Regions from separate parts of the Paraglaciecola psychrophila 170 genome, predicted to be linked through region 1. Evidence: predicted binding sites of a transcription regulator. Region 1 holds the regulator's gene; each other region holds the start of a gene.
What was found. Region 1 encodes MetJ, which represses methionine synthesis genes. Its sites were predicted from a motif close to TAGACGTCTAGACGTCTA; they were not measured.
Positions count from the first base shown of each region.

Region 2: a site for MetJ is predicted at 3,160-3,177, ahead of thrA (bifunctional aspartate kinase/homoserine dehydrogenase I). Genes of this name have one in related genera too.
Region 3: a site for MetJ is predicted at 4,997-5,014, ahead of serA (phosphoglycerate dehydrogenase). Genes of this name have one in related genera too.

Region 1 is NC_020514.1:4,941,386-4,947,785, reverse strand. Features, by position in the region: gene C427_RS21725 (EAL domain-containing protein) at 1-1,598, opposite strand, end outside; partial or broken gene C427_RS21720 (protein adenylyltransferase SelO) at 1,697-3,146, opposite strand; gene C427_RS21715 (c-type cytochrome) at 3,213-3,539, shown strand; gene C427_RS21710 (HD domain-containing protein) at 3,600-4,181, shown strand; gene C427_RS21705 (glutathione S-transferase) at 4,291-4,971, shown strand; gene metJ (met regulon transcriptional regulator MetJ) at 5,041-5,373, opposite strand; gene metF (methylenetetrahydrofolate reductase) at 5,517-6,400, shown strand, end outside.
Region 2 is NC_020514.1:653,653-660,052, reverse strand. Features, by position in the region: gene thrB (homoserine kinase) at 1-504, opposite strand, end outside; gene thrA (bifunctional aspartate kinase/homoserine dehydrogenase I) at 504-2,966, opposite strand; gene C427_RS02920 (hypothetical protein) at 3,518-4,054, shown strand; gene C427_RS02915 (methyl-accepting chemotaxis protein) at 4,244-4,765, shown strand; gene C427_RS02910 (hypothetical protein) at 4,781-4,999, shown strand; gene C427_RS02905 (DUF6436 domain-containing protein) at 5,003-5,521, shown strand; gene C427_RS28685 (MerR family transcriptional regulator) at 5,689-5,943, opposite strand; gene C427_RS02895 (MAPEG family protein) at 6,191-6,400, opposite strand, start outside.
Region 3 is NC_020514.1:1,393,101-1,399,500, reverse strand. Features, by position in the region: gene C427_RS06065 (mechanosensitive ion channel family protein) at 1-695, opposite strand, end outside; gene C427_RS26265 (hypothetical protein) at 1,079-1,249, shown strand; gene C427_RS06060 (16S rRNA (uracil(1498)-N(3))-methyltransferase) at 1,387-2,115, shown strand; gene C427_RS06050 (sensor histidine kinase) at 2,535-3,638, shown strand; gene serA (phosphoglycerate dehydrogenase) at 3,741-4,970, opposite strand; gene C427_RS06040 (AAA family ATPase) at 5,248-5,799, shown strand; gene C427_RS06035 (WYL domain-containing protein) at 5,822-6,400, opposite strand, start outside.

The DNA.
Region 1 (6,400 bases):
TTGTAGACCCCCGTGAGTGAATCGTGTGTCGCCAAATATTCCAAACTAATATTTGATTGCTTTCGCTCAGTTACATCTGAAATGGAACCAAACAGGTACTGTTTCTCGTGTTCTTGCTTAATTTGCCCTGAGATTGAAAACCAAAATTCACTGCCATCTTTACGCACACCTTTTATTTCTTTGCCAATGACTTTACCGCCCTTATGTATCTCTCCCAGCATGATTGCGCGATCTTGAGGGTTGGCATAAAACTGATCGGCATTACTTACTTCCCTTAACATCTCAGTCTCGTCTGCATAACCAAACAGGCTGCACATGGCAGGATTAACAGTGATGAGTCGACCGTCCAGACTGGAAGTATATAAGCCTTCAGCGGAATTTCTGAATAAGTCGTAAAAGTGTTGTAAATCTTTAATTGCTAACTGTTGTTGTATGTTGTGACGGTATGTTAATACCCGCTCATGCGCTTCAATAGCGAGTGCGATTAACATAATGCCTATCATGATTAACACCGTAAAAATCAAAGAGGCTTTTTGCGTTAATGGCATGCCAGATAGAAATAACGTTACCTGGACAAAGCCACTTATGGCGATAAAGGCTAGCCCCAACAAACAAACCAAGTTAGCTATTTTTTTATCGGGTTTATGATAGAAAAATGCGAGTATACCGATAAGTGATCCTGATAGAGCCGACATTAGCGCTGAAAACGTGATTTGCTGTGCGCTATTTGAGAAAAAAGCCATACCCAGAGTAATAAATCCAAAGCTATATAAAGCATAGCGCCAGACTGTTGGGACTTTTTCTAATATTGCAAAAGTAACTTTTGCTGACGTTAATAACAACAATCCAAGCAATGCACAGCTGAGATTAGATATGTAGGCAGTGATCCCGGTGATTTGACCCAACACGCCTTTAGTATTTAAAAACAACAATAAAAATGCGGCACTAGAAAGGGCAAACCAAAAACGTACGGGGCTGCGCATAAAGATATAAGTAATCAAAAAATAACAAGCCAGTAAAGCAAGGCCACCACTAATAAAACCAATGATTGCTAACAGTAATTGTTCTCTTTCGACCAATGATGACTGCTTGTCTAGGTCTACAGGGAAAACCAATGGGCCATCGTCGTTAACTCTTAAAAAAACTGTTACCGTTTGTTGATCTGCACTGATTGGGGTAATAAATAATCTGTGTTTGAAAGGACGTTTAGAATAATCTCGATTACCACCCATTAAATAAGAACCTAAGATACGGTCTTTTTCATCCAGTAAAAAAACATCTACATAATCCAGTTGAGGGTTGCCAACCGTCAAAAAATACTGTTCCTCTTCTGGATAATCAAACACAATGTTGAACCTCCCCCACAAGCTTTTATCTTGGCTTACTTGATTGGGAATATAGCTAGTTTGCCAATCTTGTAAATTTTGAATGTCTGACAACTGCATACTTTTTTCTTTGATCAACCAGTCAATTTGACTAAGTAAATTTATATGGGAGTTGTGTTGTGATATCACTACTTGCTCTGATGCAATGTTTTTTGAGTGCCAAAGAGCACTTAATAAACATAACATTAAACCAATTGAGTAGAGTGATTTCATGGCTGTCCTGAAGATATGAGCATCATATACGTTGGCGTATATTGAATATTAATACCACTACTTTTAAAAAAATCTTAGCTAATACAAAGATAATATGTCTAATTACTATAAGATATTTCTAAATTTTTCCCCGAACGGGGTGAGGGGACAGAAAACTTTTGGTACTTCTGAATATTTTCGTATGGTTTTTTCAGCGTCCCAATAAACTGGTGAAACATCTTAAAATCACTTTTTCTGCCCGGTCAATCACTTCCTGAGCCAAATAATTACGCAGCACAATATGTGGGTTGTGTTGGCGCATTTGCGATTGTTTTTGTGTTGGGTTCATACCTTGCTCCGTTAAGGCTAAAATATAATGTTTAGCCCACTCATCAAATCTTTCACGATTAATAAATTGATTACGCAAATTTTGATTGTCCCCGAGGGTATCAAACTCACACAGCTGCCTAAACGTTTCAGAGTAGTCCTTTTTTTCTACCGCCAAAATATCTAACCAAGTGTTGATGATATGTGAGTTAGCATCGCCGTATAATGCCCCAGGCAAAAGACCTAGTTTATTATGCATTAGTGTTGAATACTCTTTTAGCAATGTTGGCTTATAATTTCTAAGGGCTTGATTTATTTGTTCTATTTCTAGATGTGGAGTGAATGTCTGTGCTAATGCATTTAAGTTCCACTGCCCTATTCCCGGTTGGCTATCGAAGGAATGCCGGCCTTGAGGATCGGAGTGATTACAGTTAAAACCAGGCTCGAAATTATCTAGAAATGCATAGGGGCCATAATCGAAAGTAATGCCATGAATAGACATATTATCGGTATTCATTACACCATGATTAAAGCCAAAAGCTTGCCATTTTGCAATTAACAGGGCTGTGTCATGCACAATTTTTTGAAGCATGGCTAAATAGGGGGATTCTGCTTGGGCACACTCGGTTAAGTGATATTTAAAACAATAATCAAATAAGCTTTGTAGTTTTTTAGGTTGTTTACTGTGATAAAAGTACTCGAAGTGTCCAAAACGCAGGTGACTCTGGCAGGCACGGATCATCTTGGCAGCATGCTCTTGTTTTTCACGATATACAGGTTCATCACTGACAATTAAGCATAATGCCCGTGAAGTAGGAATGCCCAAATAATGTAATGCTTCACTGGCTAAGTATTCCCTTATCGTCGAACGTAATACCGCTCGCCCGTCAGCAAATCTTGAATAGGGAGTGGGTCCTGCTCCTTTGAGATGTAAATCCCATCGTTGTTTTGGTCATCTATGGTTTCTGCCAATAAGAGTCCACGTCCATCGCTTAGTTCTGGGTTCCAGTGTCCAAATTGATGTCCGCCATATTTTTGTGCCATAGAATTGCGATTTAATGTGCCGTTTTCAATGAATAAAGCTTTGAATAAATGATTCTCGTGTTGCCATTCACTCGGGAGGTTTAATTCTGTCGCAAGACTATGATTAAAAACGGCTAAGCGTGAATTTATCAACTTAATTGGCTTGACTTCACTACCCAGTGCAGTAAGTTCTTCAGCATAAGAGAAGTCTAACTTCATATGTACGCTCATTTGATAACACTAATTTACCACTCATGCATTTGGGTATAACGCTAAGGTTCAAACATGAAAAAAATTCGGAATAATATATTAATAATACTTTTCGCTGCTGGTGGGCTACTTTCACAACCTGTGTTTGCAGCAGATGTTGCAGCAGGTAAATCTAAATCTGCGACTTGTGCTGCGTGTCATGGCAACAAAGGCATTTCTATGATCCCTATGTATCCTAACTTAGCTGGGCAAAAAGAGCAGTATCTGGTTTTACAAATTAAAGCTTTTCGTGATGGAGACCGCAAAAACATGGTGATGTCGCCTATGGCTGCCGGCTTAAGTGATACCGATATTGCTAATCTATCTGCATATTATGCGAGTTTAGATCCAGCAGGCAAATAAACGAAGTGTAGTCACAATACACCAAAATATGATCACCGCCCTTAGCTTAGCGAGTAATAAATGACTGAAAATTTTCAAGCTATTACCCAGTTTATAGTTGAAATAGAAAAATTAAAAAATGTTGAGCGTAAAATTAAGCCCGTTGGCTTCACACGTTATGAAAATAGCGCTGAACATAGCTGGCAAATTGCTTTACTAGCTTTAACTCTTTTACCTTATGCAGCTCAAAATCCAGACCCACTCACAGTGGTGACTATGTTGTTGTTGCATGACATCGTTGAAATCGATACGGGTGATAAATTCGCTTACGATGCTAATCACGATGACTATGAAAATGAATTGGTATCGGCGCAAAGAATTTTTGCTATTTTGCCCACAGAACAAGCAACATCTTTTCTCAAACTGTGGATCGAATTTGAACAAGCTCAAACCCCAGAAGCTCAATTCTCCAAGGCTATTGATAGATTAATGCCTGTGATACAAAACTTACATAACGGCTGCCAAAGCTGGATTGACCACAATGTTTCTGTCAGCCAAATATTACTTAAAAATGCCTCTATCGAAAAGGCTAACCCGCAATTGTGGCAATGGATAAAACAGCAAGTGATAGATGCAGGTGTTCGGGTAGGTTTGAGACTCTAGAAAAGAGTATTAATAAATTTTACACATATATGCAAATTTTTCTATTAAAGTGGTCTTAGACAATGTATAGGCGTATACAAGTGCATGATTTGTTATTAAGGAAGGCTCGATGATTGTACTCCACCATTTAAACAACTCCCGTTCGCAACGTATATTGTGGCTGCTAGAAGAACTTGAACTAGAATATGATGTAAAGCTTTATCATAGAGACAGTGAAACCAATCTAGCACCTAATACCCTGACATTAATCCACCCTCTAGGTAAATCCCCGATAATTACCGATGGTGATATCACGGTGGCTGAATCAGGTGCCATAATTGAATATTTAATCGGGACTTATTATAAAAAGGGAGTTGCAGGGCAGTTAACTGATCCGCAACGAGGTACTGAGGTACATAGGCAATATACATACTGGCTGCATTTTGCTGAAGGCACGCTAATGCCGCCTTTAGTAGCTAAGCTAGTGCTGGATCGAGTCAGAACAAATGCCAAACCATTCTTTGTTAAAATAATTGCCAATAAGATTGTGGATAAATTAATGGCAGCCTATTACGGACCGATTATTGCCAAAAACATGGATTTCATTGAAAGTCACTTAGAGCATAACGCTTGGTTTGCAGGTGCAGAACTATCAGGTGCAGATATACAAATGAGTTTTCCACTTGAGGCTGCAGTGGCACGAGGCAATACTAAAACCTTCCCAAATATTAATAAGTTCGTTAATAAATTCCATGGAAGACCTGCTTATCAAGCGGCCTTAGAAAAAGGAGGGAAATATGATTATGTTTAAGATAGAGGTAGAGTCGTAAATCTCAGTTTGTGAATGAAATTTGCTGTTTTAGAGTCTACTTTTTAATATTCAGTCTTCATCTTCATCTTTTTCTTTTGATAAGTTCATCTCCATCATCAGTTTTCTGACTTCTTTGGGGATAAGCTGGGTGTTGTCTTTCCCTAAATCTTCATCATCTGGCAAGGGTTGACCTGTAAAAGCATGTAAAAATGCTTCACATAATAATTCAGAATTAGTTGCATGCCGTAAATTATTCACCTGACGACGAGTACGCTCGTCGGTGAGTACTTTTAATACTTTGAGTGGTATCGATACTGTGACCTTTTTCACCATCTCACTTTTTTTACCATGTTCTGCGTAAGGATGAATATATTCACCGTTCCATTTTGTTAAATTTGCCATTTTTCAATCTTTTGTCTTTCTTATGCATTGAAATTCTAAACAATACGGGCAAAAGGTCAATGATAGACTGCTAAACATCTTGACGGCTTTACGTTCAAAGTTTATTTTAGACGTCTAAACGGCTAAATAATTTGGAGTTACCCATGGCGTCTTACGCACAAGGGATAGATGCATTAAATCAATCATTATCAGAGGTGAAAGGGATTGATGTATCGTTTGAATTTTTTCCACCTAAAACCGAATCAATGGAACAAACGTTGTGGAAATCGGTAGAGCGTTTAGCGCCGCTAAAACCGTCTTATATGTCAGTGACCTATGGTGCGAATAGTGGTGAACGAGACAGAACCCATGATGTGGTGAAACGTATTCAAGCTGAGACAGGTATTCAAGCTGTGCCCCATTTGACCTGTGTGGATGCAACCCGTGAAGAACTCATTGAGATTGCCAAGGACTATTGGCAAAGTGGGATCAGAAAGATCGTCGCATTGCGTGGTGATCTACCTGAAGGTGTTGAAAAGCCTCAGTCTTACGCATCTGATTTAGTAGCATTGTTAAAAGAGGTGGCAGACTTCGAAATTGCCGTCGCCGCTTATCCTGAGAAACACCCAGAAGCGCCAAATAGCCAATTCGATTTACTTAATTTAAAGCGTAAAGCTGACGCTGGTGCGACTGAAGCGATCAGCCAGTTTTTCTTTGATGCTGAAGTGTTTTTAAGGTTTCGTGATCGCGCCGCGGCAGCAGGGATTGATTTAGATATCGTGCCAGGAATATTGCCTGTGACCAATTACCAAACGTTGCAACGTTTCGCCGGTTTTACCAACGTACATGTGCCACAGTGGCTACATAAAATGTACGATGGTTTAGATAAAGACGATCAAACTACACGTAATTTGATGGGGGCTAACATCGCTATGGATATGGTCAAAGTATTAGCTAAAGAAGGCGTCAGAAAATTCCATTTTTACACGCTTAATCGTAGTGAACTGAGTTATGCTATTTGCCATATGTTGGGTGTTAGAGCAGACTA
Region 2 (6,400 bases), 1.1 Mb from region 1:
AAAGCATGGTGCAACATTATCATAATGTACACTACCGCTAATTTGTCCTTCCAGTTCACCCATAATCAATAATAATTCATTTTCAGTAAAAGGGATTTTACCAAAATACTCAGCAAAAAACTGATTCAAACCATGTAAAGCGGCCACAATCGAGCTAGCACTAGACCCTAAACCACTGCCAATAGGTAAATGTTTATGCAGTGTCATTTTAAGTAAGGGGATAGCGCTTTTTGCATGGCCTTGCTGTTCTAACACAGCAATAAAATGCTGATAGCAGCGAGTGACAATATTGCTATCTGGATCAGGTGGCAATTTGTCGGCAAACCGCCCTGTTACGACAAGACTAAATTGTTCTGCAATTTCGATATCGACTTCATCACCTAATAAACTGCCGTCTATTGGTTTTAATGCTGCGCCCAGTAAGTCAAAACCTAAGCTCACATTTCCGATTGAAGCTGGCGCATAAGCTCTAAGTATCGATTTTTTCATATTTGCTTCTGACATTATATAGATTGCTTCCAGGGCATAGTGCGCATGACATCTGCAAATACGCCAGCGGCCGTCACCGCAGCACCAGCTCCATAACCTCTTATGACATATGGGATAGGTTGATAATAATGACTATGTATAGCCAACGCATTTTCGCCTTCTTTTACCATATACAGTGGATGCGACTCATTCACCGCCTCAATACTGACCACACACTTGCCATGATCAATCGAGCCAACATAACGCAACACTTTACCTTCATCCTTCGCAGCCGCTACTTTTTGAGCATAATAATCGTCTAATTGAGGTAAACGTGTCATAAAATCATCGATACTGCCACTGGCATCAAAAGATGACGGTAATATGGGTTCTATGGTGATGTCAGATAACTCAAGAGTTAAACCAGATTCACGAGCCATAATCAGTAATTTTCTGGCTACATCCATACCACTTAAATCATCACGTGGATCAGGCTCAGTAAAACCATTCTTTTTAGCAATTTCAGTTGCCTCAGACAAACTCAAACCTTCGTCTAACTTCCCAAACACAAAGGATAATGAACCGGACAATATTCCCTCAAAACGCACTAATTCGTCACCGGCATAAAACAAGTTTTGTAAATTATCGATAACAGGTAAACCCGCACCTACTGTGGTTTCATACAAAAATTGCCGATTGGTTTTTTGGGCTGTTTCGCGTAACAATTTATAAAATTCAGTACTGGCTGTATTGGCTTTTTTGTTTGGTGTGACAACATGAAAGCCATCTAACATCATCTGAGGATATTGTTCTGCGATTTTAGAGCTACTAGTACAGTCAATTATAACAGGGTTAACCAAGCTATTGTGGTGCACAAAATCCTGCAAATTTTCGAGGGATAATTGTTTGTCGCTTTGGTTTAGGTCTTGCTCCCAAGAAACATTCAAGTCGATACCGTTAGATTGCAATAATAATTTTTTACTGTTTGCAATTCCGTATACTTTTAAACTTATATTTTTTTCAAGTAAAGATGCTTGTTGGCGTGCAATTTGGCCTAAGAGCTCTGTTCCAACGCTACCGCAGCCCACTAAAAAAACATCGATTGCATGCAGATTTGAGAAAAAATTCTGATGCACTACCTTAACGGCTTTTTTCGCTTTGTTGGCTTCGATTACAGTGGAAATAGAGCGTTCAGATGATCCTTGTGCTATCGCCACGTTATTCACTCTTGCTTGTGCCAATGAGCTAAAGAATTTAGCAGCCAAACCTTTAGAATGGCGCATACCATCACCTACCAATGTCACAATAGCCAATTCATGGCGTACTTCAATCGGGTCCAGTAAATGATTGCTTAGCTCTAAAGTAAATGAATCTTCTAATAAATCCTGTGCACGACTCGCATCTTTACTATGAATACAGAAACTAATACTGTATTCAGATGAAGACTGGGTGATCAGGCTAATAGATATATTTGCATTAGACATGATTTCGAACACACGGCTGGCCATACCGACCATACCTTTCATGCCAGGACCTGCTACATTAAACATGGTCATATCATCTAAATGCGATATTCCTTTTACGCTAGTCCATTTAGTGCTCGCTTCGTTGCTGATTAACGTTCCTGGCGCAGATGGATTAAGCGTATTACGAATTAAACATGGGATATGGTGTTGAGCGATGGGACCAATCGTTTTAGGGTGTAGCACTTTGGCGCCAAAATAAGACAGCTCCATGGCTTCTTGATAAGTCAGCTTATCAAGTAATACTGCGCCTTCTACTTGGTTTGGATCAGCATTATAAACGCCATCTACGTCGGTCCAAATTTCACAACATTCTGCATCAATACAGGCAGCCAAAATAGCCGCGGAATAGTCTGAACCATTTCGGCCTAAGGTGACTTTTTCACCGGCATCATTAACCGCAACAAATCCAGGCATGATTAAGATTTTGTCACCGGAGATATCGACATCACTAAAGCGTGCCTTGCTAGCAGAAACATCGGCAATACTGTCTAAGTAGTCACCTTCAGCAACAATATAGTCAACCGGGTCGATAATGCAGTTCGCATGGCCCAGGCTGGTTAAAATCTCACTGAAAATATTCACACTGACGTATTCACCAACACTCAACACTCTCGCAACAACTTGCTCAGGCGCACAACGCAGCAATGCAAAGCCTTCTAGATGCTGATTCAGGTCGTTTAAAGTATGTTGAATGAAATCGGCCAGTTTAGCTTGAGAAAAATTTGGTAAGCTAATTTTTAAGTCATCTAAAATACCAAATAAAACCATATTTAATTTTGCAAACAATTCTCCATAATCTTTCCCCGCTGCGGCTTCGTCACACAATAACGATAAGGCATTGGTCACGCCCTTTGGAGCAGATAATACAACAGCCGCGCCCACGTCATTGTGGCATGCGATACTAATATCTTTTACTCTTAAGTAACGTTCCGCATCAGCGAGAGACGACCCGCCAAACTTCAATACCTTCATATTTAACTCCTTTCCTGTTTCAACACTCTGTGTTTACCACGTATTTTTTAGGCACCCAAATAACAAAAAAGCCCGCGGTGGTTGCGGGCTTTTTATGTGTAATGCTTTTGCACTAGCCAGCGACCACCCTATTAAAGGTAATAATCATCAGCATGCTGGTAGTGAGTGATTTTATTGTTTTCATATACGCAATTTGCCGTATAGACGTCTATATGTCAACTAGCACTTCGAGTTGTTTTGTTATTTGATATTCCTGCACCAACTTCTGCGGCTCTAACGCTCCATTATTTGAACTTAAATAGAGGCGGGTATGTTGGAGTTTTACATAATGAAAGAAATTAATAATGCTTACTTAGACTTTGGTATCACAACGCTATCGTTGCAACACTTATTATTTAAGCTTTATTGCAAAGCCACTAAGATTGGCTTTATATTTTAATGCCAAGATACTGATTGCAGTAAAAAATCATTGAAATGTACGACTAATTACCTTTTGTAAATTTATTATGATGGTCGATAGTACCCACATACAAATTAAGATGTAAAAACATATGATTTATCCTTGGGTAGACAGTGCTAATAAAATTTTTAGGATCGTGGTCATTGTACAGTGGCTAATATCACTATTCATTGCGTTTTTCACCTCTAGCTGGACTGAACCATTTTTATTGGGTTTACCTATTTTGGCTCTACCAATCATCCTCAGTTATACCCATGCTTCCAAACCTATTAGTCGATATGCTTTTGCGATAGCCGTTCAACTTTTTGCCGCGCTACATATTCAGCAAGCTTACGGTATGACAGAGCTGCATTTTGAAATATTCGTGATGTTAGCGTTTTTGTCTTATTTTCGTTATTGGAAAACGATCGCAGTTGCTTCGGCCACAGTTGCGGTTCACCATGTTCTTTTTTACTTTGTGCAAAGCGGTGGTGGTGCCTTATTGATATTCGAAGAGGGCAGAGTGTCACTTCACACCTTAGCCATTCACGCTGCATTTGCCGTAGCTGAAGGTGTATTGCTAGGTATTATGGCCAGAAGTAGTTTTAACGAAGCTAGCGGGGCGCTGATACTGAATAAAATAGTTTAAAGCATTATGCATGAAAAAGACTCTTAAAATCTCAAGGTTGAAATACCCAGTGACATTCAAAGCATTCAAGAATTTAATACCCTGATCGAAGCGTTTAAGTCTTTAATTAAAGAGTCAAATTCTCTTAGCAGTAACGTTTCAACTGTTGCCCAAAAGGTAAATAACTCTTCCGGCACCCTTGATAAATCGGTGTCAATCAGTGCACAGCAAGTGCAATTAATATCAACATCTATAGAAGAAATAAGACATACCATTGCAGAAGTTGCCGTGCGTTCAAAAGAGTCAAATGTTCACGCAGAACGAGCAAGAAGTAGCACGGTAGAAACCAAAGCCTCTATTGCAGGTTCAAGTGAAAATGTGTCTCAGTTAAGGCAAACATTGACCTTAGCTTCAAGTGCTATCCAAACACTCAGTAACAAATGCAATAATATTTCAGAAGTGATGCAATCCATTAAATCTGTCGCTGAACAAACTAATTTATTAGCATTAAACGCCGCCATCGAATCCGCTAGAGCCGGAGAACATGGCCGCGGGTTTGCGGTGGTAGCATACGAAGTTAGAAACCTAGCAATAAAATCCAAAGAAAGCGCAGAAGAAATAGAAAAAATAACAGTAAGTTTGATAACCAGTGCAAACACGTCAGTCACACAAATGAATGACTGCGTGACTATGGTTGACGAGGCGGTTAGCTCATCGGGCATCGCTATGTAAAAAATGGATAGCGTGGTGGATAGCTTCCAACTAGTATCAGACAATATTACCACTGTGGCGTCATCTGCGGATATGCAATCTAAAAATGTCAAATCTATTAATGACTCGACACGTTTATTGCTGGAGTTATCTGGCGAAGGACAAAACAACGTCAATATCGTCAAAAACGAGGCGCTAGAACTAGCCGTATTGTGCAAAAAGCTTGAGCAACAGCTACAACAATTTTCGGTATAAACTATGTCTGTTAAATGGGTTGTCGGTATTTGGTATATTGCCTGTTCAGCAGGATTGTTGTCTCTTTCTGCCAGTCAGCTTAACGAATTTGATCCTCAATCAAAACTCTCAATGGCTATCACTGATATCGAATTCGAACAAAATTTCGACAAGCAATTACAAAAAAATCACTCCTCAATTGGACAATCGATAATACAATTTTCTGATAATAATTGTTTTTGCGAAACGCTGGCGCAACCTCATATAACTCGTCTGTCTAATGATATGCATGCTAACGGTTTCCACAATATTCATATTAATATAAAGACACTACCAGAATTTTCTCAATTTGTTCCATCGACTCCAGCCGTCGCCATAGTGGGCGCACTAAAAGAACTGATATACCTAGGGCCCTGTTCAGAAGGGTATGGGTGTTTACAAGGCACGGGGTTAGTCGACGCGCTACTACCCCAAATAAATAGCAGCACAGCTGAAAACACCATACTTATTATGGATGCAAAAGGATGTTATTGCGAAACGTAGTCAGTCTCTATCTAAAATAACCAGACCCGGACCCGACACTTGTAATTCATCATCTGGATTATAGATAAGCAACCACATCCAATACAAACATCGAGTGAGTCTCGAAGCTTGGTCAACCCACGAATTTGCTGATCCAATCGCTGCTGCCAGCGTTGTGACAATTGCGCCTAGTCCTTTTTATCAGGTGTCCGACCATCTGGCATACCTAAGAAGGTTTGATGGATACTGCTCAAACTGATCCCTAACTTTTGCGCGGGTTTTATGACAGATATTCTGCGTAACACATCTCGCTTATACCGTCTTTGGTTACCTTGATTGCGCCAACTTTTAATCAATCCTTTTTGTTCATAAAAATGCAGCGTTAAAATCTTCACCCCAGTCCGTTTGGCAACATAACCTACTGAAAAATTAGCGTCTTCCATCACCCGCACCTCTTAGTAAACAAGTATATTAAATATAGAGAAAAAACACTTTACCTCAATCTAACATGAGGTTTTAACATTACACTATCGAAAACAGCACACGTTAACTCAACGAGGTAAATATGATGAAAAACCTAACAACCACTATCAAAAATCACTTTAAAACAGCATTGAAAAAATCTTAGAAATATACAATGGCACTATGTATTTCAAGTAATAACCGAACGCCTTAATAGGTAGCTATAAATTAAGGAATAGCCAACCAAACCAGTGACAGTGAGGAGATAAAGCCAATACTCCAAAATGTGCTGCGTAATACATGTTTATCAAAGTAGTAGGCAACTAGATAAGCTAACCTTGAGGCAACAAATGCAATTGCAAAATATTCTGCTAACTGCCCTGCATTATTTGTAACAAGCACTGCTAGTGCTCCAGGGGTAAACATGATTAACGCTTC
Region 3 (6,400 bases), 1.9 Mb from region 1:
TCAGCGTCAAAACGTAACTTAACCGCTTCAGTAAAATCAAACTTCACTGCCCAGTAATCTGCCGAGGCAACCCAAGGTCTCACCACAAAATTAACACTACTGTCAGCCAACTCAGAAACCGCAACTTTTGGCTCTGGATCTTTTAATATGCGCTCATCTGCTGCTACCATTTCATTTAAGATCTGTTTAGCTTTTTTCAAATCACTGTCGTAACCGATGCCCACCACCATATCTACGCGGCGAGTATCATTAGCTGAAAAGTTAGTGATGTTGCCACCGTATATCTTACCGTTAGGAACAATAATTTGTTTATTATCACCTGTTGTCATCATGGTAGTAAAAATACTAATAGTCTTAACAGTACCCATTTCGCCACCCGCATCGATAAAATCACCGGCTTTAAACGGTCTAAATACTAGCAACATAACACCTGACGCAAAATTCTGTAATGAACCTTGTAAAGACAAACCAATAGCTAAGCCTGCAGCGCCTAGGATAGCCACCATTGAGGTGGTATTCACCCCCAGTTCATCTAGTGAAGCGACTATAACAAACAGCATTAAAATGGCGTTAAGGATAGCTTTGACAAAATCAATCAGCATCTCGTCATACTCAGAACGAGCCATCACTTTGCCAAAGACATTCACTAAAATGCCAACAATAAACTTACCAATAATGTATATGACGATCGCCATAACAATATTAATTCCCCATGGGATAACATAGGTATCCATCAACTGAGACTATTTTTTCGGTGTCAAATCCAAACATTTTTATCTCCAACTTTTTTAATAATTAAATATTACGACCAAATTCGACTACGGTGATGAAGTTCTCCATTACAATAATACAATAATACAAAGGTTTTATTTATCAATAAGACAACAGTCTAGTTTAATAATTTTAGATTCAATTAAAGCAATTCATAAATCTGTCATTTACTTAGTTTATGTTTCGTGTAGATGAGGTTTAAGCACAGTACCATCGGTTAATTCAATTGTTTTAAATATAAAAACAATTAATGCTATAATGAAACTCGTCTATCTTAAGTGTTCTAATATTTTTAAAGGAATTGAAAATGTTACTTGTCAGTTTATTAGTTATCTCGTTGGTTTTACTCTTCGCTTTTTCAATGTCCAGAGAAAATGGGAAGAACACTAAGTTTGCTAGAAAAGGTGCTGATTCCATTGCCCAGCAGCGAACTCCGTCTCAAACTATTGACACGTCGGAAGTGATCGAAATTAACTAAGCAATAATTACAAGTTAGGCGGGACTGAACCAACCGCAGAGTCTTAATACACTTATGCTTGTCATTCACTAATATTATCCCTTCTTTAATTTTCACACTGTTGATACCATTTACAAAAATCCTCACCGAGTAACAACATGCGTATCATCAGAATTTATTATCCTTTCGAGTTATCGACTGATTCATATGTCACTTTGACTGATGATGCAACTAATCACGTGGCGAATGTTTTACGCGCTAAAGCAGGGCAAGCAGTGGTGTTATTTAATGGTGATGGGAACGAATATAGTGCCCAGCTCTTTGAAGTGGCAAAACGTAAGGTTGTAGTCCACATAGACTCTAAGATTTCAATTAGCATAGAATCCCCCCTTAGTATCCATCTAGGCCAAGGAATTTCTCGAGGCGACAGAATGGAATGGGTGATCCAGAAATCAGTGGAGTTAGGCGTCTCTGAAATCACCCCACTTATTACCGAACGCTGTGGTGTGAAACTCAGTCAAGACAGATGGTCTAAAAAACATGAGCAATGGCAAAAATTAGCAATTGCAGCTTGTGAGCAGTGTGGCAGAAATGTATTACCAACATTGCATACACCGCGTTTATTTGCAGACTGGATAAGCTCGTCCACTAACCAAGTCCGTCTTACTTTACACCCCAGGGCTGAAAAAGCATTTAGACATGTGTCTATCCCTCCTGCTGGAGCCAGATTGTTAATTGGCCCAGAAGGTGGTTTTTCAGACCAAGAAATATACCAAACTGAACAGAATGGATTTCAGACTATCCAACTGGGACCAAGAGTGTTACGCACTGAAACGGCTGCAATCACTGCCATATCTGCTTTGCAGGCAATACATGGAGATCTATAAAAAGTCTGATATCTTTACAACTGCTCAAAATATGATGGATTATTTAATTAGTGTAGTTCTAATAAAAATAATAAAAATCTATGTAACCTTTACAACTCATCTCCAACGAAGACAATACCAGAAATATTGCGTTAGCATCACAGCGCATACTGGACGATGCGCGCGCTTGTGCGCTGGAAAACATATTAAATGGTAAGCCCTTAGACCATGGTTTAAATACAATAACCGATTGTTTAGAAACAATTTTAGGTAGCTGTCATTGCCAGGTATTAATATTTGATAGTAAAAAAGCAGTCTTCCGAACTCTTAATAAAAGCACGGATCCACATCCATGTTTTATACAATAGATTATCAAATCTCTTTTAAACAGTCCTCAGTCTGATTGCAGTAAAAATACTAAACAAGGCAATCACAGTATTGTGCCTGATATTTATTTATTCAGAGCTTGGCAAACTTTGCATATAGAAGCAAAAAAATTAGGTATTGTTGCTAATTGGTTGGCCCCAATTGTATCCAAGGATGGTTCAATTAGCGGAGTATTTAGTGCTTTGTTTAACACCGCAAGAAATGCCGATGCAGCGGAATTATCATTGTTACAACGGGCAATTCAGAGTGCTGGTGCCCTGTTATATCATTCCAAAAATAAAGCGAAGGAATTACAAAAAAAAGTAGCCCTACATCAAGAATGTATGTTGCAGAAAGAGACAACTGAAGAAATAAATATCTTACCAAAAAAAGCTATTGAGCAGCGTGCCAAAGTACAAAGTCAGCTGCTAGAAATGGAAAGTATGGCAGCTCTAGGCATCATGATGTCTAGCTTAACACATGAAATAAGTTCACCTATTGGCGTGACGGTAACCGCTGCGAGCTTTCTAAGTGAAATTCAACACAACTGTTTCGAAAAGTTACAAGATGATCAACTTAAACGTTCTGAACTTATCAATTACCTAAAAGAATCTACTGAAGCGTCGCAAATTATTGAGCGCAATATACTCAGGACAAATGAGTTAATCAAAACGTTTAAACGTCTATCAGTCGACCAACATAGTCAAGATATGCGTTCGTTCGTGCTATGCGATTATGTGTGCGAGGTTTTACTCTCACTTAAGCCTAGGCTTAAACTCACCCCACATAAGTTTTGCTTAGATATTCCTGCCGACTTAACGATTGAAAGTAATCCTGGGGCATTATGCCAACTGCTGATTAATTTAATTATGAACTCGGCTCATCATGCCTTTGCTCCCGGTACAGATGGGCGAATAACGATTAAAGCTAATATCGAATGTGACTCAGCAAACAACAAAAAACTTGTATTCATATACCAAGACAATGGTATCGGTATGGCTACGCAAACGATTGAAAATGTTTATAAACCGTTCTTTACCTTAGCCAGAGATACAGAAAACTGCGGGCTAGGTATGCATATCTGTAATAACATTGTGATGAAAGTGCTTCGAGGAACCATAGACTGTCGCTCTGAAATAGGCAAAGGGGTAGAGTTTACGATTGCTTTTCCTGTGTAATTCCTGCTATTTATAGAATCAAAGTTATGTCGCCCAAAATGAAAAACACCCGCTAATTTAGCAGGTGTTTTTAAATATTAGTGCTGAAAAACTAACATTCGATCAATGCAGAATTCTTGTCTTGATGGTGCCATCAATCTTTTGCAACTGCTCAAATGCTTCTTCTGCATCGTCAGTTTCAACATCAATCACTACATAACCAATATTTTCATTGGTTTGAAGATACTGCGCCGCAATATTCAAACCTTTTTGAGCAAAAGCTTGGTTAATTTGTGTTAACACACCCGGCGCATTTTTATGAATATGTAATAAACGTGAGCGATCAGTTTGTTCAGGTAAGGATACTTCAGGGAAATTCACTGCCGACAAAGTCGAACCATTATCACTGTACTTGGCTAATTTGCCAGCTACTTCGATGCCAATATTCTGTTGGGCTTCTTGAGTACTTCCACCTACATGTGGTGTTAAAATCACATTATCGAATTGAGTCAATGGGGATTCAAAAGGTTCATTATTCGACTTTGGCTCTACCGGGAATACATCGATAGCGGCACCCGATAATTTCCCACTCTTCAGCGCATTGACCAAGGCATCTATATCAATAATGGTACCTCTGGCAGCATTGATTAAAATTGCACCATCTTTCATCATGGATAACTCTTTGGCGCCGATCATGTTTTGAGTTTGTGCTGTCTCAGGTACGTGAAGGGTCACAACATCAGAAGTATTTAATAATTGTTTTAAGGTTTTAGTTTGTGTTGAGTTACCCAAGACTAGTTTATTTTCAATATCAAAAAACTGTACTCTCATCCCAAGATGCTCAGCCAAAATGCTTAATTGAGTACCAATGTGGCCGTAACCAATGATACCTAGGGTTTTGCCACGCGCCTCAAAAGAGCCAACCGCGCTTTTATCCCAAATGCCCTTATGTGCCTTGGCATTTCTGGCTGGCACACCACGCAACAATAAAATAATTTGAGCCAGTGCCAACTCTGCTACTGAACGAGTATTTGAAAAAGGCGCATTAAAAACGGGTATGCCTCGTATCTGCGTAGCGACTAGGTCGACCTGATTTGTACCAATACAAAAACAACCTACTGCCACTAATTTATTAGCCGCGGCAATAACATTTTCATTCAGCTGCGTTCTTGAACGAATACCCACAAAATGTACATCTTTAATTTTGGCAATCAATTCATCTTCTGGAAGTGATGTTTTCAGATACTCAATGTTCTCATACCCATTAGCATGAAGGGTATCTAAGGTACTTTGATGAAGACCTTCAAGTAGTAATATTTTGATTTTTTCTTTTGGCAACGACACTTTGCTCATGAGATTTCCACTTGGCGGTTGAATTAGAGACATCTGGACGTCTATTTAGAGGAGAAAAGTACCAGAAATCAGACTGTTTAGAAAGGCAATTATGACTAAAACCATATTAAAAAAGCGGATTTATAGTTATTGTTTATGCACAAAATGTTTAATGGCTCAATTCATCACCAACCATAACGCGTGCAAATTTAGCGCGTATTGCAAAGTTGTGGATTGACTATAGTTAAATTAATAATCTTAAATTGCACTAAACAACCATAAATCTAGGAGAATGATAGTGGCAATCACAGACTACAAAACCGTATTTAGTGAATATCACAATGGCTCAACTTCGTTCATCCATATCTTATCTCAGCCTGTTGCAACAACACGCGACGCAGCCATAAACCAAGACGACACCAATAAATTAAAAGTGGCATCAGACAAATCAGCAAAAAAAATCGACACAAAGCTGGTTTTTTACGGAAAACACACAGCTGATAAGGTCATGCAACTAAATCAACTTGCTTACCATACTAAACAGCCAGTCTGTTTTATTGACTGTCAACGATTGGTCGATAGATACGTTGAAGAAACCGAGAAACACCTGTCAAAACTGGTTGCACAGGCTGAAACAGAAAACTGGATATTATTCTTCGATGAGGCCGATACTTTATTCTCCAGAGGGTCTAAAGTAAAAGATGCACATCACAAATATGCTAATCAAGAAATCAGCTATATTTTCAAGCGCTTATCCCAATATCCAGGCTTGTCGATACTTTCAATATCAGAAAAACCAACGTTGCACATTATCCAGCACACCATTGATAGTGTCATAACATTTCGCTAAACCAATTCACAATCATATGGACCTAACCCGCTCCTAGTGCTAAAGAAGTATTTTCAATTAATTCGAGTACCTCAGGGTTAGCCAATGACAACTGGCAACCTTGATGGTGCTCGGTTTGAGTCGCTGAACAATCCACCTGCCATTGTCTTAATACATAAGCAGCAACTGCGGCTCGTAGTTGCATCGAGAGCATGCCATCCGACATATTGTAATCCATCTCAATCGCCTTTGACTGCATAATTTTAGGATGGGGAACCAGCACAATCTTTACAATTTGTTGCCATTGCTGATCATACGGACTGGCTTCATGCACATGCACAGGTCCTTGAAGCTCATCTACAAAAGTAAAACGGGTAGCCACAAAATCTCGAAAACGATTGCTCTTACGATCATAAGCGCGCACATGCCAACGATGACCATTGTTGATAATTGAGTGAGGCACTAATGCACGCTCTGTTTCACCAGACGAGACAGACACATAACCACACTTAATGGCTTGTTTGTTATGAATAGCCCGCATGATACTGGCAATTATGACAACATTTGGATGTATCAGCCTAACCGCATCAAAACATTGCTCAGACGGCTGTATACCAGTCGA